3 regions of the Pseudomonas sp. MH9.2 genome follow, and region 1 is predicted to be linked to each of the others. Evidence: predicted binding sites of a transcription regulator. Region 1 holds the regulator's gene; each other region holds the start of a gene.

Evidence for each region. The regulator sigma-54, encoded in region 1, starts transcription at its own class of promoters, with help from an activator protein. The targets are predictions, from matches to a motif close to ANTGGCATNNANNTTGCTNT.
Region 2: a site for sigma-54 is predicted at 3,624-3,643, ahead of nirB (nitrite reductase large subunit NirB). Genes of this name have one in related genera too.
Region 3: a site for sigma-54 is predicted at 5,309-5,328, ahead of flhA (flagellar biosynthesis protein FlhA). Genes of this name have one in related genera too.

Annotation. Positions count from the first base shown of each region.
Region 1 is NZ_CP133784.1:2,315,679-2,322,343, forward strand. It holds gene lptA (lipopolysaccharide transport periplasmic protein LptA) at 1-361, shown strand, start outside; gene lptB (LPS export ABC transporter ATP-binding protein) at 361-1,086, shown strand; gene RHM55_RS10830 (RNA polymerase factor sigma-54) at 1,274-2,770, shown strand; gene hpf (ribosome hibernation-promoting factor, HPF/YfiA family) at 2,851-3,159, shown strand; gene ptsN (PTS IIA-like nitrogen regulatory protein PtsN) at 3,172-3,633, shown strand; gene rapZ (RNase adapter RapZ) at 3,636-4,493, shown strand; gene RHM55_RS10850 (HPr family phosphocarrier protein) at 4,510-4,782, shown strand; gene pmbA (metalloprotease PmbA) at 5,058-6,404, opposite strand; gene yjgA (ribosome biogenesis factor YjgA) at 6,512-6,665, shown strand, end outside.
Region 2 is NZ_CP133784.1:5,198,308-5,204,972, forward strand. It holds gene RHM55_RS23935 (CBS domain-containing protein) at 1-339, opposite strand, end outside; gene nirD (nitrite reductase small subunit NirD) at 435-830, opposite strand; gene nirB (nitrite reductase large subunit NirB) at 830-3,388, opposite strand; gene RHM55_RS23950 (YoaK family protein) at 3,914-4,618, opposite strand; gene RHM55_RS23955 (OprD family outer membrane porin) at 4,871-6,232, opposite strand; gene RHM55_RS23960 (hypothetical protein) at 6,506-6,665, opposite strand, start outside.
Region 3 is NZ_CP133784.1:1,186,199-1,192,863, forward strand. It holds gene fliA (RNA polymerase sigma factor FliA) at 103-843, opposite strand; gene fleN (flagellar synthesis regulator FleN) at 840-1,673, opposite strand; gene flhF (flagellar biosynthesis protein FlhF) at 1,785-3,107, opposite strand; gene flhA (flagellar biosynthesis protein FlhA) at 3,119-5,248, opposite strand; gene flhB (flagellar biosynthesis protein FlhB) at 5,361-6,497, opposite strand; gene fliR (flagellar biosynthetic protein FliR) at 6,499-6,665, opposite strand, start outside.

The DNA of each region.
Region 1 (6,665 bases):
CATGAAGATCACGGGCAACACCGTGACCATCACCCGGACGCCAACAGGTGAAGTCGACGTATTTACCGCCGTTGGCAATCTTGCTTACTACGAACAGAAACCTGCCGTCGACAAGCCTATCGTTCAAGCGTACGGCGTGACCATCCAGTACTTCGCCGCCCTTGACCGGATCATCCTGATCGACAAGGCCAAGGTCATCAACGACGGCAATACGTCCGAAGGCGAGAAAATCGTCTATGACACGACGAAACAAATCGTCAATGCCGGCCGCGCCAACGGAGCCAAGGTGACGGCACCACGTCCGCGGATCGACATGGTCATCCAGCCGAAAAACAAACCCGCACCGCAGAAGGCTCCGTAATGGCGACGCTTAAAGCCCAGCATCTGGCTAAAAGCTATAAGGGTCGCCAGGTTGTGCGCGATGTCAGTCTCTCGATCGAGAGCGGGCAAATCGTGGGGCTGCTTGGCCCTAACGGTGCTGGCAAAACCACCTGTTTCTACATGATCGTAGGTTTGGTCCAGGCCGATCAGGGTCGCGTCTTGATCGACGATCAAGACGTCAGCCATCAACCCATGCACGGTCGCGCACGCGCCGGGATCGGCTATCTGCCGCAGGAAGCCTCGATTTTTCGCAAACTGTCGGTTGCCGATAACATCATGGCGATCCTCGAGACCCGCAAGGAACTCGACCGTACAGCGCGTCGCAAGGAGCTGGAAAGCCTGCTGCAGGAGTTCCACATCAGCCACATACGCGACAACCTGGGCATGAGCCTGTCCGGCGGTGAACGCCGTCGTGTGGAAATCGCTCGCGCCCTGGCGACTTCGCCAAAATTCATCTTGCTCGATGAACCGTTTGCCGGTGTCGACCCCATTTCCGTCGGCGATATCAAGCAAATCATTTATCACTTGAAAGCCAAGGGCATCGGCGTACTGATCACCGATCACAACGTACGTGACACCCTGGATATTTGTGAAACCGCTTACATCGTCAACGACGGGCAACTGATCGCTGAGGGTGATTCAGAAACCATTCTGGCTAACCAACTGGTTAAAGAGGTTTACCTCGGCCATGAGTTCCGCCTGTAAGCTCTGCGGTGTTTCGCTCTTCATCGGCGACGGACGCTAGGGTGCAGTGCTGACAAGAACATTAATTGTCATCACGCTCTAGGCAAACACTTAGGTTTCAGGCATATAATTTGCTTAAGTTGGCGCTTCGGCGCCCTGTAGTGGATGGCGCATGTGCGCCGGCGAAATAAGGTGTTAAGCCCCTGCCATGAAACCATCGCTAGTCCTGAGAATGGGCCAGCAGCTGACGATGACACCGCAGCTGCAACAGGCCATCCGCCTCCTCCAATTGTCGACCCTGGACCTTCAACAGGAAATCCAGGAAGCGTTGGAGTCGAACCCTATGCTGGAACGCCAGGAAGAAGGCGACGACTTCGACAATGCCGATCCGTTGGCCGACAACATAGAGAAACCCAATCCTGACGTACAGGAACCTACCTACCAGGAGCCCGCCCCGACGGTGGACAACCTGGAAGAAGGCGACTGGAACGACCGCATCCCCAACGAGCTGCCCGTTGATACCGCTTGGGATGACGTGTATCAGACCAGTGCCAGCAGCCTGCCCAGCAGCAACAACGACGATGACGAATGGGACTTCACCACTCGCACATCGGCCGGCGAGAGCCTGCAAAGCCATCTGTTGTGGCAATTGAATCTGGCCCCCATGTCCGATACTGATCGGTTGATCGCCGTCACGCTGATCGACTGCATCAACAATCAGGGCTACCTGGACGAGTCGCTTGAGGAAATCCTCGATGCCTTCGACCCGGAAATGGATGTCGAATTGGATGAAATCGAAGCAGTACTGCACCGTATCCAGCAATTCGAACCCGCGGGTATCGGCGCTCGCAACCTGAGCGAATGCCTGTCACTGCAATTGCGTCAGCTCCCCGCGAAGACTCGCTGGCTGGCCGAGGCACAACGCTTGGTCGGAGACTTCATCGACCTGCTTGGCAGCCGCGACTACGCTCAGCTGATGCGGCGCATGAAGCTCAAGGAAGACGAACTGCGCCAGGTCATTGAACTGGTGCAGAGCCTCAACCCGCGCCCAGGCTCGCAGATCGAGTCGAGCGAGGCCGAATACGTTGTGCCCGACGTGATCGTGCGCAAAGACAACGAGCGCTGGCTGGTAGAGCTCAATCAAGAGTCCGTGCCCCGTCTGCGGGTCAACCCCCAATACGCAGGGTTCGTCCGCAGGGCCGACACCAGCGCTGACAACACCTTCATGCGCAATCAGTTGCAAGAGGCACGCTGGTTCATCAAGAGCCTGCAGAGCCGCAACGAAACGCTGATGAAAGTGGCCACGCAGATCGTCGAGCACCAGCGCGGCTTTCTTGAGTATGGCGACGAAGCCATGAAACCCTTGGTTCTGCATGACATCGCCGAAGCGGTAGGCATGCACGAATCGACGATTTCACGTGTGACCACGCAAAAATTCATGCATACCCCGCGCGGTATTTACGAACTGAAATATTTCTTTTCCAGTCACGTAAGCACCTCAGAGGGCGGAGAGTGTTCGTCCACGGCCATTCGCGCGATCATCAAAAAACTGGTAGCTGCGGAAAATCAGAAAAAGCCGTTGAGTGACAGCAAGATCGCTGGTTTACTGGAGGCACAAGGCATTCAGGTAGCTCGGCGCACGGTCGCTAAATACCGCGAATCACTTGGGATAGCACCTTCAAGCGAACGCAAGCGATTGATGTAAGGGTGGCCGTACGCCGTAGCGTTCCAGTGGTAGGCATTCAAGCCTGCCTCTTTATGTACTGGCAACGAAGGAGACGCTGTATGCAAGTCAACATCAGTGGACACCAATTGGAAGTGACCAAGCCCCTGCGCGAATACATCGAGCTCAAATTCAAGAAGCTCGAAGGGCACTTTGACAAGATTACCAATGTGCAGGTAACGATGGCAGTCGAGAAACTGAAACAGAAAATCGAAGCCACACTGCACATCCACGGTGGAGAGGTGGTCGCTAACGCAGAACATGACGACATGTATGCGGCAATCGACCTACTCACTGACAAGCTGGACCGACAATTGCTCAAGCATAAGGAAAAGCAGCAGAACATCCTGAAAGGTGCGACTGCTCGCTAACACCCACAACCCATGATCCGACTTGAAAATATCCTGACTGCCGGCCGTTCACTCGTGAACGTGCCGAGCAGCAGTAAAAAAAATGTTCTTGAGCAAGTTGCCAAACTGATCGGCCGTGAAACGGAGCTTGATTCGGACTTGGTACTCACGAGCCTTATTGCCCGCGAAAAACTCGGCTCGACCGGTTTCGGCAATGGCATCGCCATCCCGCATTGCCGGCTGGCGGGCTGCCCAATGCCCATCAGCGCCCTCCTGCACCTCGACACCCCCGTAGATTTTGACGCCATCGACGGCAGGCCTGTAGACCTGCTTTTTGTCCTTCTAGTCCCGGAAGCCGCCACCGACGAACACCTGGAGCTGCTGCGCCAGATAGCCAGCATGCTCGACCGCGCCGATGTGCGCGACCGCCTACGCAGCGCCCAAAGCGATGAAGCGCTTTATCAAGTGGTGCTGGACGTGCAGAACGGTCATTAATGATGCGCATGATCATCGTCAGCGGCCGATCCGGCTCCGGCAAGAGCACAGCACTGGATGTACTGGAAGACAACGGCTTCTATTGCATCGACAACCTGCCTGCAGGCCTGCTCCCGGAGCTGGCTGAACGTGCCCTGATTCATACCGAACTGGCTCAGCCGCTGGTCGCCGTGTCCATCGACGCGCGCAATCTGCCGAGCCATCTGTCGCGTTTTCCCGAATTACTGGAAGAGGTCCGCAGCCGCCACATCCAATGCGATGTGCTGTACCTCGACGCCGATGAAGAGACCCTGCTAAAACGATTCTCTGAAACCCGTCGTCGCCACCCCCTGAGCAGCACCAACCGCTCGCTTGCCGAAGCGATACGTGACGAGAGCAACCTGCTTGGGCCGATCATCGATCTGGCCGATCTGAAAATCAACACCACGCACCTGAACCTCTATCAACTACGTGACATGCTCAAACTGCGCCTGCTGAACAAGCCGGAGCCAGGCACCGCGTTTCTGGTTGAGTCGTTTGGTTTCAAACGTGGCATGCCAGTAGATGCTGATCTGGTATTCGATGTGCGCTGCCTGCCCAATCCCTACTGGAAGCCGGAGTTGCGCGAACTGTCCGGGCTCGACCAGCCCGTGGCCGATTATTTGGCGGCACAGCCGGATGTAGAAGAGATGTTCCAGGACATCTACGCGTACCTGAACAAATGGTTGCCACGCTTTGCAGCCAGCAACCGCGCCTACGTGACTATTGCCATTGGCTGCACCGGCGGGCACCACCGCTCTGTCTACCTGACCGAGCGCCTGGGTCAGGTCTTGCAACAATCCCTCAAGAACGTTCAGGTCCGCCACCGCGACCTCAGCTGAAAGGACCCTCATCGCGATGCCCGTTCGTCAAATCACTATCATCAACAAGCTTGGCTTGCACGCGCGCGCCGCCGCTAAATTCGTCGGCGTCGCCGGAAGATTCCCCTGCCAGATCAGAGTAGGTCGCGCGCCCGACAGCATGGTCGACGGCAAAAGCATCATGGCCGTGATGATGCTGGCAGCAGGAAAAGGCACCGATATCCACCTGCATACTGAAGGCGAAGACGAACAGGCAGCACTCGAAGACTTGATTGAGCTGATCAACAATCGGTTTGATGAAGGCGAGTGACAGCAGGCGACGGACCGTATTGACTCATTCGCGGGCAGGCCTGGAGCTATTAAAAAAATCTATGTGATTGGAATACGAGAGGTGAGCTTTCGTAAATCTGTAGACCCCAGGTCAAACCCAAACCTGCCGGAAGCCCGTGCCGGGCTTATTCGCAGACAAGTCAGCGCCTACCTCGACCGAGTTTACTGTGTGACAGTGCCGCGTATTGAGGCCGCTCGTACATTAAGATTAAGGCGCTTCGTGCAGCGAGCATGAAGCGCCTTTTTTAATGCAGATCAGCTACCCGCAACCGTCATGCGCTCGATCAACACAGAGCCTGTGCGGATATTGCTGCGCAGTTCGAGATCGCTGCCGACGGCGACGATTTGTTTGAACATGTCGCGCAGGTTGCCGGCGATGGTGACTTCCTGAACCGGGAACTGGATTTCGCCGTTCTCGACCCAAAAGCCTGCCGCGCCACGAGAGTAGTCGCCGGTGACCATATTCAAACCACTGCCCATCAACTCAGTGACCAGCAAGCCGCGACCCATGCGGCGCAGCAGCGCTGCCTGATCTTCCACACCGTGGGTGACGAACAGGTTATGCACGCCGCCTGAGTTGGCTGTACTCGGCAAACCTAGCTTGCGGCCTGAGTAAGTACCCAGAACGTAGGACACTAAATCGCCATTCTCCACAAATGGTTTGGCATAGGTTGCCAAGCCATCACCGTCGAACGCCGAGCTCCCCATGGCGCGCATCAGGTGCGGCCGTTCGTCGAGAGTCAGCCATTCAGGAAACAGGCGCTGCCCCATCGCTCCTTCCAGAAAGGATGATTTGCGATACAGATTGCCGCCGGAAATGGCGGACAAAAGATGGCCAAACAAGCTGCCCGCCAATTCCGCAGCGAACAACACCGGAACTTCACACGTCGGTACCGGGCGCGCACCCAAGCGGCTGGCCGCACGCTGTGCCGCGCGACGGCCAATGCTTTGTGCGTCCGCCAACAACTCGCCCTGGCGACTCACGTCGTACCAGTAGTCGCGCTGCATCTGCCCTTCGCCCTCGGCGATCATCACGCAGCTCAAGCTGTGGCGTGTCGAGGCAGAGCCGCCAACAAAACCGTGGCTATTGCCATACACGCGACACCCTTGATGGGTGTTGAGCGTGGTGCCGTCGGCATTTTTGATCCGGCTGTCGGCATCGAACGCCGCCGCCTCACAGATCAAGGCACGCTCAATGGCTTGTTCCGGGGTGATATCCCACGCGTGGAATAGATCAAAGTCTGGCTGTTCTTTAGCCATCAGCGCAGCGTCGGCGAGGCCGGAGCATTCATCTTCGGAGGTGTGTTTGGCAATCGCCAACGCCGCCGCTACGGTTTCGCGAATAGCGTCAGCGCCACTGGCGGAGGTACTGGCCGAGCCTTTGCGCTGACCGACATACAAGGTGATACCAAAGCCCTGATCGCGATTGAACTCGACAGTTTCCACTTCACGCTGGCGAACCGTGGTCGACAAGCCCTGCTCCAGGGACACCGCCACTTCACAGGCGCTTGCGCCCTGACGCTTGGCTTCGGCAATGATTTGCTCGACCTGTTCTTGCAGTGCAGGCAAGGCTTGCGGGCCTACGCTTTGAGCTGTACTCATGACTTTCTCCATCAAATTCTGCTTTCGGCACAAGCCGAATACCGACCGGGCCGGACAAGTGGCCCCTGACTGGTTATCATGGCGGCGTTTATTAGCGGACTGCCCCCATGGTTGATTCTTACGACGACTCCCTCGATGAGGGTAAAAGCAAAACTCAGGTCAAACGCGAGCTTCATGCTCTGGTTGACCTTGGCGAGCGCCTGACAACACTCAAGCCTGACTTGCTGGCGAAACTGCCCTTGACCGACGCGCTGCGCCGGG
Region 2 (6,665 bases), 2.7 Mb from region 1:
TCCGTCTTCCACGATGGGTAAATGGCGCAGGTGGCTATCGGTCATAACCCCCATGCACGTCTCGATACTTTGGTGGGAGTTCACCGTCACCACGGGCGAGCTCATGATGGCTCTGACAGACGTGCCGATGGAGGAGCGGCCCTGGAGAACGATCTTGCGTGCGTAGTCTCGCTCGCTGATTACGCCCACCACTTGACCGTCTTCTATCACCGGTAGAGCGCCGATATTTTTCTCGGCCATCACCCGCAGCGCCTCTAGCACCATCTGGTCTGGAGTGATGGTATGGACATGTTGATTGTGGATGGCTTTTAACTTGAGCAGTTGCGCAACGGTCTTCATGCGGGTTTCTCCACTACCATTCTTATAGGTGGCCGCGAACCGCCCTGACGCTGCGGCACAGGTCGTAGGGTCAGGACTGTTTCCACTGTTTAAAGCTAGCGCGCTGCGCTTACTCCGATCTCTACGGCATCCCCGTTCAAACGTACGGGCCAGACACGCAGGCTCTGCTCTGGATATTCCAGGCAGCTGCCGTCTTCGAGACGAAAGTGCTGTTTGTACAGGGGTGAGGCAATCACCAACTCGCCCTTAAGGTTGCCGACGATGCCACGGCCAATGACGTTGGCGCCTGACTTTGGGTCGAGGTTGTCGATGGCGTAGAGGGTCTTGCCCAGACTGTCAGGCAGGTGAAATAACGCGACCTGGGCGCCATCGAGCCAGGCGACGACGCCGGAATTGGCCACCAGGTCTTGGCGGCTGCACAGCATCTGCCATTGCGCAGGGCTTTCAATAGCGTGGCGGGGTTCGATACGGACGACGTTTGACTGGCTCATCAGAGCACCTCCTGGGTAACGGGAATCAGGTGGAGTTCGTTAGCATGCACCGGGCGGCGCTGGCCTCGTTCTTTGACGAAATGGATATCCGGGTCACCGCGCTCATCGTTGACGAAGGTCCGGAAGCGCTTGAGCTTTTCCGGGTCATTGATAGCGTTTGCCCATTCGCATTCGTACCGGTCAATGACCAGTTGCATTTGCGATTCCAGCTCAGCCCCAAGCCCCAGACTGTCGTTGATGATGACGTCTTTGAGGTAGTCCAGGCCGCCGTCCAGGCTTTCGCGCCAGACAGAGGTGCGTTGCAGTTTGTCGGCAGTACGGATGTAGAACATCAGGAACCGGTCGACGTAGCGCAATAGGGTTTGGTCATCCAGGTCCGTGGCTAGTAATTCGGCGTGACGCGGGCGCATGCCTCCGTTGCCACAGACATAGAGATTCCAGCCTTTCTCGGTAGCGATCACCCCAACGTCCTTGCTCTGCGCCTCGGCGCATTCGCGGGTGCAGCCGGAAACCGCAAGCTTGAATTTATGCGGTGCGCGCAGGCCCTTGTAGCGGTTCTCCAGGAGCAGCGCCATGCTCACGCTGTCCTGAACGCCATAACGACACCATGTGCTGCCGACGCAGGATTTGACCGTACGCAATGACTTGCCGTAGCCGTGTCCGGTCTCGAAACCGGCCTCGATCAGTTCGCCCCAGATGTCCGGCAACTGATGCAATTGGGCGCCGAACAGATCGATGCGCTGGCCGCCAGTGATCTTGGTGTAGAGGTCGTATTTCTTCGCGACAGCGCCCAGGGCGATCAACTTGTCCGGGGTGATTTCGCCGGCGGCGATGCGCGGGATGATCGAATAGGTGCCGTTCTTCTGCATGTTGGCCATGAATGTGTCGTTGGTGTCCTGCAGGTGCACCAACAATGGGTCCATGATCGGCTGGTTCCAGCATGAGGCGAGAATCGAGCCCACAGCGGGTTTGCAGATATCGCAGCCGGTGTGGCCACGTCCATGTTTGGCGAGCATTTCGTCGAAGCTAATGATGCCTTCCACCCGTACCAGGGCGTACAGTTCCTGACGGGTATGGGCGAAGTGCTCGCAGAGGCTTTTGTCGACGGCGACGCCACGGGCACTGAGCTCGTGCTCGAAGACCTGCTTGAGCAGTGCGCTGCAACCGCCGCAGCCAGTGCCTGCCTTGGTCTTGCCCTTGAGTTCGCCGAGGTCGGTGCAACCTGCGTCGACCGCACAGCACACCGCGCCCTTGGTAACGTTATGGCAGGAGCAAATAGTGGCGGTGTCCGGCAGCGCATCGGCACCGAGTGTCGGTGCGCCGTCTGACAGCGGCAGGATCAGGCTGGACGGGTCCTTGGGCAGCGCTATGCCGTTCTGCGCGTATTGCAGCAAGGTGTCGTAATAGCTGTTATCGCCGATCAGTACCGCGCCCAGCACATGCTTGCCATCGGCAGAGACCACCAGGCGGCGATAGCTGGCGCTGGCCTCGTCGATAAAGCGGTAGCTCTTGGCGCCGGGAGTCGCCGCGTGAGCGTCGCCGATAGAACCGACATCAACGCCCAGCAGCTTGAGCTTGGTCGACATGTCTGCGCCGGTAAAGGGGTCGTAATGCTGACCCGCGAGTTGCGCGGCAACGTTACGCGCCATGCTGTAGCCCGGCGCGACCAGACCAAAGATGCTGCCGTTCCAGGACGCACACTCGCCGATGGCGAAGATGTAGGGGTCGCTGGTGCGGCAATGATTGTCCACGACCAGGCCGCCACGCGGTGCCACGTCCAGCCCGGCGCTACGGCCGATAGCGTCCTGCGGGCGGATCCCGGCAGAGAATACGATCAGGTCGGTTTCAAGGAATTCGCCACCGTTGAAGTTCATGCGGTAGGCATACTCTTCACCGATAACGATCTCCTGGGTCGCTCGCGAAAGGTGCACACCGACGCCCAGGGTCTCGATCCGTGCCCGCAGTGCTTCGCCACCTGAGGCGTCCAGTTGCACCGGCATCAGTTGTGGGGCGAATTCAACGACATGGGCTTCCAGCCCCAGGGACTTCAGTGCATTGGCGGCTTCAAGGCCGAGCAGGCCGCCACCTACCACCACGCCACGTCGGGCATTGGTAGCCGCCTCGCGGATGGCGTCTAGGTCGTCCAGAGTACGGTAGACCAACCGGGAGCGGCCTTCGGCACCGGGGATCGGCGGCACAAAGGGATAGGAGCCGGTGGCCAGCACCAATCGGTCATAAGCCTGGCGTCTGGCGCTGGTGACTACTTCCTTGCGCTCGCGGTCGATGTCGAGCACTTGCACGCCGAGGTGCAGCTGCACACCGTGGCGGGCATACAGATCGGCCTCACCAAGTGCGAGGGACTCTGCATCACGACCGCCGAAGTACTCTGAGAGGTGGACGCGGTCGTAGGCACGCTGCCGCTCCTCACCGAACACATGCACGTGATAGTGGGCGAGCGCGCCATGCTCGATCAACTGCTCGACGCAATGATGGCCGACCATGCCGTTGCCGATGACGACCAGTGTTTCGCTCTTGATCGGGGTGGCGGTTGCGTTCATAACCTTTCCTCAGTCGAAGCCGCTGCCGTGGCATGGCCAGAAAAAAAAGCAAAAAAAACGCCTGGAGCCGTGTGACGGCTCCAGGCGTCTTTGCCTGGTATTCATGGATGTGTGGTGGGGTGATTAACCGAAGCCGCGCTGCCTGGTTCACCCGTCCTGCGCCAGTACTGGAAGGTGGTCGTCGGTGACCACGCCTGGACGTCCTATAGGAGATTTCTACAGGTTTGTCAGGACTAAAGCAGGTTTCATGCCAGTGTCGGATGGACGTCTTTCTATCCAGAGATCGCTAAGCGGAGGAGGGTTGAAGCGCTACACAGCGGGTCTTTTTCAGGTGCTCTCTACGCACCGGGAAACATGATCGGGTCATATGCTAATGAGTACATTGAACCAGAAGGGTGCGGATAAGTTTCCCGGTTCCCTTATTTGGGGCAATGTAGGTCGTGGGCAATAGAGTCGTCATGGTATGACCATGCCCCCTGCAAGCTGCTGCGCAGTCTGGAAAAGCGGGGGGAGTGCTGATTACCCTTATTTAGGCATATAAGCCAGTTGCCAGCGGCGTGGGATTTTCAGTGCGGCAAACCCCAAAACGGCAGAAAGCAAGCCGCTGAACAATAGAGCTTTCATACCCAGTTGCTGCTCAAGCAGGGCGCCGATCACCGCACCTGCAAACATGCCGGTCCAGGGTATCAACTGAACTCGCCATCCATTTCTTCGCTCTCCCAGCATCCACCGGCCTAATCCTCTGCCGAATCGTGAGAGTGCGCCTGTCACGTAAGTCAGGCCAATAGGGAAGCCATTGACCTCTTCGACGGCGGCGTTGAGCATGCCCATGGCGATAATAGCGGCCAACAGTGCTGGCAGTTGAGCGGTCAATGGCAAGGCTGCCGCAGCGGATAACAACGCAGCGATGCACAGCAGCAAGGGAAGGGCGCGTCGCCCCGTCATTCGGCTTACGACAATGCCCAGTGTATTGCCGCCGATAAACGTGGCAACGACGATAAGCAGTCGCAGCATAAGCCCGAAGTCGCCTTCGCTTATGGCCACGGCCAGGCGGGTGGTGTTGCCGCTCATGAACGATACGAAGTCACCGGTTGCCATAAAACCGATCGCATCCGTCATGCCTGCCAATACCGAGAGACCGGCAACCAGGCACAGGCCAACGCGCCCACGCCATTTCTGTGTGTGCAGCCGCGCGGGATTGGTAAGGATTTTAAGGGGGGAAGGCAGCATCAGCGTATCGGGCTCCTTGGGGGGATTCGTGAGGTCAAGGTGCTGGTATCGTCATATCTCAGCGCAGAGTATGAGGCAAAGCCCAGTGGATTTGAATTCGACGAATGCCTCTTCAAGGATTCCTTGCTTTTCGAGCGGGAGTTTTCGCGGTTGCGCCAACAGTCAACCTGTTCATTTTAAGGCGGCTTACCCACGCGAAGCATGGGTAAGCCGGATTACGTCGCCTTGACAGCGTTCATGCCTGGCTGTGTATTACCACAGCGGTACGATATAGCTCACGTAGAAGCGATTTTCGTCCTGCAGGGTCTGCCCGGTAATACTCGGGTTGGCCCTGGCGTTCTTCCAGGTAACACCCAGGCCCTTCAGTTTCCCCTCAGGCACTTGGTAGCTCAACGCAAGGTTGCGTTCCCATTCGCTGTCACCACCGCTGGCCACTCTGATCTGATCACCATGGGCATAAGTGGCTGCGAAGCCCAATCCTTTGACGCCCAACTGGCCAAAATCATACTTGTACTGCGCAAGCCAAGTACGCTCGCCGGCGTGTTGGAACTTGTTCAATTGCATGTTGGTCAGCGCTGGGGTGTCAGCGCCCGCACCCGGTCCCTGACGGGCGTCACCGCTGTTCAGGCCTGAGTCCAGATAAGGGAAGTCGCTGTCGCCGGTGTTTTTCTGAAGGCCCAAACCTAAGGTGTGGCCTGCCAGGCTATAGCTTTCCATCAAGCTAATAGTCGACTGGTTGATCCGCCCTTTGCTCAGGCCATTACCGTAGTAGCCATTGGTTGCAAAGTCACTGTCGCCATTGGCGTTGCCGCCTATGCCCAGGCTGCGGTAACCACGGAAATCACTGGCGAGGCTACCGACGGGTAGTTGAGTGATGTGCTTGGCACCGATAAAGGCTTGCTGATAGTAATCCTGCAGGTTGGAGTACCACAGGCTCAATGTGGTGTCGGCAATGCCCGTGTAATCGGCGCCGCCATAGAGGAAGCGATCACTGAGTTTGGCGCCGCCACCGGTGATCATGCCACTGTCGTTGGTTTCGTTGCGGATTTTCGTCCGAATGATATCGCCACCGGTAAAGGTGAAGTCTGACAAATCCTTGGAAACCAACTGCGCCCCGGTATTGGTCTGGTGGTACAGACGCCCATCGGTATTGGCCAGCATCGGGTTGTTTTGATACAGCCCGCCCACACGCAACTCATCTTTAAGGAAGCGCATTTTGAGGGTAGGGGTCAGCACGGCGAAGTCATTGGCGGACTTGCCGTTATCCAGCGGGAACATGCTACCAGGGTAACGGCTTTGATTGCTCTTGTCGTTCAGGTCGCCGCCGGAGTCGAGTTTGAGGCCATAGAAGCCCTCAACATCCAGACCAACGCCAACGGCGCCTTCGGTGTAGCCAGACTTGAAGTTGAGCTGAAAGCCCTGCCCCCAGTCCCGGTAGCTTTTGGCTGCTTTACTAGGATTGTTATTGCCATCTATACCGCGACCCTGCTGATTAAGGTAGCGATTGAGCAACGTAAGGTCGGCATGGCTGTCGTCGATAAAATCCGCTTGAGCAGACATCACTACGCTGCCCAATATGGCGCCGACAATGGGTTTGTGCAGTTTCTTGATCATCATGGGTCTCGTTCACAGGGGTATTCAAACTGCCGATCAGCTACTCAAACGGCAGTATTGCGATGCTGGCGGTCAACGCCTTTATCTGTGCAATATTTTGAAACGCATTAGGAAACAATGACATGACAATCATGTGACAGGACGCTAAGAGGAATGTCGCATTGACCGATGCCTGAAAATCGAGGTTGGTAGGGGTAAAGCGGAGGGCGTTCTTTTAATTTTCCTTGCAGGGGATCTGATGTAACTAAATCCCCTTTAACCTGACGTCAATGTTTAGAGGCAGGTCGCCAGCGCGCTAAGCCTGCGCTCTGCAATCGAATTACTCAGTGCCTGGTAATAATTGACAGTTGTGCCGGACGCTCCACTGAGCACATCAACGAAGTACTCCGAGCCCCTTGTGTAGACCGTGAGTTCTTTCTGGCTACCGGAATGT
Region 3 (6,665 bases), 1.1 Mb from region 1:
CTGACTGACCGGCTCCTGCCTAGTCCTATTTTCTTCGCACGCAACGCTTTGCACAGCCAGCCTGCAGATAGCGCGAAACCACCAAGGGCCACGCACTGCCTGTCAACGCGCTCGCCATTCCCCCAAACGCCCTCGCAAACGAGCTGCGCACTGGCTGTGTAACTGGCTGACCCGCGACTCGCTGACCCCCAATACCTCACCAATTTCCTTAAGGTTCAGCTCCTCGTCGTAGTACAGCGCCAATACCAGTCGCTCGCGCTCTGGCAAATTGGCTATCGCATCTGCTAACGCAGCCTGGAAGCGTTCATCTTCCAGATCGCGCGACGGCTCAAGGTGAGCGCTTGCGCCATCCTCGTGCAGCCCTTCATGTTCGCCGTCCTGCAACAGATCGTCGAAACTGAATAGCCGACTGCCCAAGGTGTCATTCAAAATCCCGTAATAATCATCGAGACTCAATTGGAGTTCGGCCGCAACCTCGTGATCTTTAGCGTCACGACCGGTTTTAGCTTCAATTGCCCGAATTGCGTCACTGACCATGCGTGTATTGCGATGCACAGAACGCGGGGCCCAATCACCCTTGCGCACCTCATCGAGCATGGCGCCACGAATACGAATCCCGGCATAGGTCTCGAAACTCGCACCCTTGGTGGCGTCGTATTTAGTCGAGACTTCCAACAAACCAATCATGCCAGCCTGGATCAGGTCTTCGACCTGCACACTGGCTGGCAACCGCGCCAGCAGGTGATAAGCAATGCGTTTAACCAGCGGCGCATAACGCTCGATCAGCTCGTACTGGGAGTCTTTTGACACCTTGCTGTACATGCGATAGCCGCTGGCTGTCATAGCACCGGTCCTGCACTCGCTGGATGTACGAGCCGCTCAACGAAAAATTCCAGATGCCCGCGCGGGTTGGCCGGCAACGGCCAAGTGTCAACTTTCTGTGCGATAGCTTTGAACGCTAGGGAGCACTTGGAACGCGGGAACGCTTCATATACGGCGCGCTGCTTCTGCACGGCTTTACGTACGCATTCGTCATAAGGCACGGCGCCGACGTATTGTAGGGCGACATCCAGGAAGCGGTCAGTGACCTTGGTCAACTTGGCGAACAGATTGCGGCCTTCCTGAGGGCTTTGTGCCATGTTGGCAAGCACCCGGAAGCGGTTCATCCCGTAATCGCGGTTGAGCAGTTTGATCAGCGCGTAAGCATCGGTGATCGAGGTCGGCTCATCACACACCACCAGCAATACTTCCTGGGCCGCGCGCACGAAGCTGACGACCGATTCACCGATGCCCGCAGCCGTGTCGATCACCAGTACATCGAGGTTATCGCCGATGTCGCTGAAGGCCTGGATCAGACCGGCATGTTGTGCTGCCGTCAGGTGAACCATGCTTTGGGTGCCGGACGCAGCCGGCACGATACGAATCCCGCCCGGCCCCTGAAGCAGCACATCGCGAAGCTCGCAGCGTCCTTCGATAACGTCGGCGAGGGTGCGTTTGGGGGTCAAGCCGAGTAACACATCGACATTAGCCAGACCCAGGTCGGCATCCAGCAGCATGACGCGCCGACCGAGCTCAGCCAGAGCCAGTGATAAGTTCACTGACACGTTGGTCTTGCCGACGCCACCTTTGCCACCGGTCACCGCGATAACCTGTACGGGATGCATGCTGCCCATGTTATTTCTTTACCTTGTGTTGCTTAGACCGAGGCCACATTACTGACTGCAAGTTCGTTGAGAGAACAAAGCAAGGCAGACCATGATGTAGGTACATTCCAGTGTCTTGCTTTACCCAACCCTTTTGTTCGGGCTGTGATAAAGATCCGCGAACATATCCGCCATAGCTTCCTCGCTCGGCTCTTCCTGCATTTGCACACTGACCGCTCGACTCACCAATTGGTGCCGGCGCGGCAAGTGCAAATCATCCGGTATCCGTGGCCCATCCGTCAGATAGGCCACCGGTAATTCATGACTGATTGCCAGGCTTAACACTTCACCCAAGCTGGCGGTTTCATCCAGTTTGGTGAGAATGCAGCCGGCTAGACCGCAACGTTTGTAGCTGTGGTATGCCGCGGTCAGAACCTGTTTCTGGCTGGTTGTTGCCAGCACCAGATAATTACGCGCCTTGATACCACGACCTGCGAGGCTTTCCAGTTGCAGGCGCAGTGCTGGATCGCTTGCCTGCAGGCCGGCGGTGTCGATCAAGACCACGCGCTTGCGTACCAATGGCTCCAACGCCTGACCAAGCGACTGGCCCGGGTCGATATGAGTGACCGGCACATTGAGAATACGGCCCAGGGTTTTCAGCTGTTCCTGGGCGCCAATCCGATAGCTATCCATGCTCACCAGTGCAATATTTTGTGGACCATATTTCAAGACATACCGTGCTGCCAGTTTCGCCAGCGTCGTGGTCTTGCCCATCCCTGCCGGACCGACCATGGCGATCACGCCGCCCTCCTCCAGAGGTTCGACGTCGGGCGTCACGATCATCCGCGCCAAGTGGGCCAGTAACATGCGCCACGCCTGACGGGGTTCTTCAATATCGGTGATCATCGCCAACAGGTCCCGCGACAACGGACCCGACAGACCAATGCGTTGCAGGCGACGCCACAGGTTGGCTTGCTGCGGACGGCTGCCTTGCAGTTGATTCCAGGCCAACGAACCGAGTTGCACTTCGAGCAGTTCGCGCAGACCGTTCAACTCAAAACGCATGGACTCATAAGCATGCTGCCCAGCGACGGGCTCAACGGCAGTGGCCGGAGCGGCTGGACGCGGCGGCTCGCTGAAGGTCGGCTCAATGTGCGAGTCGCCAGCGGTCAACGGCAGGCCGGAATAAAGCTGGCGATTGATCGATGAATCGCTATCGCCACGGGTGCCGAGTTCAGCCTGAGCAGAGACGATGCGAGATTGGGTTTTGCGCAGTTCGTCTTCGAGTTCAATGTTCGGCACACGCGGTGCCAGCGCGGAAAGTTTGTAATCCAGGGCAGCAGTCAGCTCTACACCACCGGCAATCCGCCGGTTGCCAATGATGGCGGCATCAGCGCCCAATTCATCACGGACCAATTTCATGGCTTGACGCATGTCGGCGGCGAAAAAACGCTTAACTTGCATGACTCACTACCTCAGCCGTTGGGCCCGACAGTCGCGACGATTGTGACTTGCTTATTGTCAGGAATTTCCTGATACGCCAGAACATGCATGTTCGGTACAGCCAACCGTCCAAATCGTGACAGCATGGCGCGAACCGGGCCTGCGACTAACAAAATCACTGGCTGCCCCTGCATTTCCTGGCGCTGAGCAGCATCAATCAACGAACGCTGGAGCTTTTCAGCCATGCTCGGCTCGAGAAGAACGCCCTCTTCCTGACCCTGACCAGCCTTCTGAAGACTATTTAGCAATATTTGTTCCAATCTTGGCTCAAGGGTAATGACAGGCAGCTCCGGCTCAGCCCCTACAATGCTTTGGACGATAGCGCGACACAGTCCGACGCGCACCGCTGCGACCAGCGCGGCAGTATCTTGACTCCGAGGTGCAGCGTTAGCGATGGCTTCGGCAATGCTGCGGATATCCCTGACAGGGACGTGTTCAGCCAGCAACGCCTGCAACACCTTGAGCAATGCCGAGAGCGAAAGAACACCTGGTACCAGCTCTTCGGCCAGTTTGGGCGAGCTTTTGGCCAATAACTGCATCAATTGCTGCACTTCTTCATGGCCAATCAGCTCATGAGAATGCTTGTACAGAATCTGATTGAGGTGAGTCGCCACCACTGTGCTGGCATCCACCACGGTGTAACCGAGCGATTGCGCCTGACTGCGCAGGCTGACTTCGATCCACACTGCCTCCAGACCGAACGCTGGGTCCTTGGCGGTGATCCCGTTGAGCGTACCAAAGACCTGACCCGGATTGATCGCCAGTTCGCGATCAGGGTAAATCTCGGCCTCAGCCAGGGTGACGCCCATCAGTGTCAGACGATAGGCGCTGGGCGCCAGATCAAGGTTGTCGCGGATATGCACGGTCGGCATCAAAAAGCCCAACTCTTGGGAAAGCTTTTTACGCACGCCCTTGATCCGTGCCAGGAGCTGACCGCCTTGATTGCGATCCACCAACGGAATCAAGCGGTAGCCTACTTCCAGGCCGATCATGTCGATGGCTGTGACATCATCCCAACCCAGTTCTTTCGAGTCCTGAGCTCGCGTTGGCGAAGGCAAGAGATCCTGCTGGCGCTGGACCTCTTGCAACGCATTGACCTTGACCATGCTCTGCTTTTTCCAAAGCAGATAAGCAACTCCAGCGGCCACCAGCCCCAGACTGATAAAGGACAAGTGGGGCATGCCCGGCACTAACCCCATGACTATCATCAAGCCCGCGGCCACCGCCAGCGCCTTGGGCGAGGCGAACATCTGCCGATTGATCTGTTTGCCCATCTCTTCCGAGCCGGACGCACGGGTCACCATGATTGCCGCGGCGGTGGACAGCAGCAGTGATGGCAATTGCGCCACCAAACCGTCACCAATGGTCAACAGCGCGTAAACCTTGCCGGCATCGGCAAAGGACATGTTGTGCTGGAAAATACCGACAGCCACGCCGCCAATCAGGTTGATGAACAAAATCAGCAGCCCGGCAATCGCATCGCCGCGCACGAATTTACTGGCGCCGTCCATCGAACCGTAGAACTCGGCTTCCTGGGCGACTTCCAGTCGACGATGTTTTGCCTGGGGCTGATCGATCAGGCCTGCGTTGAGGTCTGCGTCGATAGCCATCTGCTTGCCGGGCATCGCGTCGAGGGTAAAGCGGGCACTTACTTCGGAAATCCGCCCGGCACCCTTGGTCACAACAACAAAGTTGATGATCATCAAAATCGCGAAAACTACGATACCCACCACGTAATTACCGCCGATCACCACCTCACCAAAGGCCTGGATCACCTTACCGGCGGCAGCGTGACCGTCTTGACCGTGAAGCATGACCACCCGGGTCGACGCCACGTTCAGCGCCAGCCGCAACAACGTGGCAACCAGCAAAATGGTGGGGAATACAGAGAAGTCCAGTGGCCGCAGGGCGTACACGCAAACCAGCAGGACGACGATCGACAGCGCGATGTTGAACGTGAAAAACACATCGAGCAGGAATGGCGGCATCGGCAACATCATCATTGCCAACATGACCAACAGCAGCAACGGTACACCCAGCTGCCCACGACCCAGGCCCAGCAGGTTGCTGCGTGCAGCGTTGATTAATTGAGAGCGATCCACCAATTCTTTTCCTGCCTGCTAAATCAAACTTTTGACGCCATCAAGCGACGTAGCAAGGTCAGTGCAAGAAGCTTTCCAACTATGGGTTTGTTGCGCAAACTTGTACGCAGGCTCATGAATCACGTCGCAAATCGCCTGGGATAGGCATATCGCCCAATGGGTCCGGGCGCTTGCCCTTGCCTGCGCGATGCTGGCGGATTTGATAGACGTATGCCAATACCTGCGCTACTGCGAGGTACAGGCCAGCAGGAATTTCCTGATCCAGATCGGTGGAGTAATAAATCGAACGCGCCAAAGCCGGTGATTCAAGGAGGAGTATGTTGTGCTCGGCGCCGATTTCCCGAATCTTCAACGCCAGAAAATCACTGCCCTTGGCCAGCAACATCGGCGCCCCACCTTGCTCTGGATCATATTTGAGCGCCACGGCAAAGTGCGTCGGGTTGGTGATGATCACGTCGGCATCAGGGATCTTCGCCATCATTCGTCGCTGTGACATTTCACGCTGCAACTGACGAATCCGCTGTTTGACCTCTGGCCGCCCATCACTGTCTCGGTGCTCGTCACGCACCTCCTGCTTCGTCATCAACAGCTTTTTATGGCTTTCCCAGAGCTGAAACGGTACATCCACCGCAGCGATAATGATCAACCCACACGCCATCCATAACGCACTCCAGCCCACCACCTGCACACTGTGGACGATCGCCAACTCCAATGGCTCATGGGCGATGGAGACCAGATCCCCCCGGTCCTTGGACAGCACCACCAACGCCACCATCAGGATGATGAAAAACTTGGCAAACGCTTTGACCAGCTCGACCAATGCCTGAACGGAAAACATGCGCTTGATCCCGGAAAGCGGATTCATTCGACTGAACTTGGGCACCATCGTGTCAGTAGAAAACAGCCAGCCTCCCAGCGAGATGGGGCCGATGAGCGCCGCCAGAACCATGATCAGCATCAGCGGCTGGATGGCAACCAGCGCCGCTTTGCCGGCGTTGAGAAAATACAGGCCCATATAATGGTCATCCATGATCACTTCACGCGAAAGCGTGAAATTGACCCGCATCAACCCGAGCATCATTTCCGCCAGCTGGCCACCAAACGCCAGCAATCCGCCTGCACCCGCCATCATGATGACCAGTGTATTCAGTTCTTTGGAGCGGGCCGTCTCACCCTTGTCACGCGATTCCTTGAGCCGTTTGGACGTGGGGTCTTCTGTTTTGTCCTGGCCATTCTCGTTCTCAGCCATCTCAGCGGGCCCTGACCAGACTGCGTAGCAACTGCAAGGCTTCCACCGCCAGCGGTTGATACTGATTGAGAATATCGCCGAGAGTGATCCACAGAATCACCATGCCCAGCACCAACGTAAGCGGAAAGCCAATTGAGAAGATATTCAACTGCGGCGCAGCACGCGTCA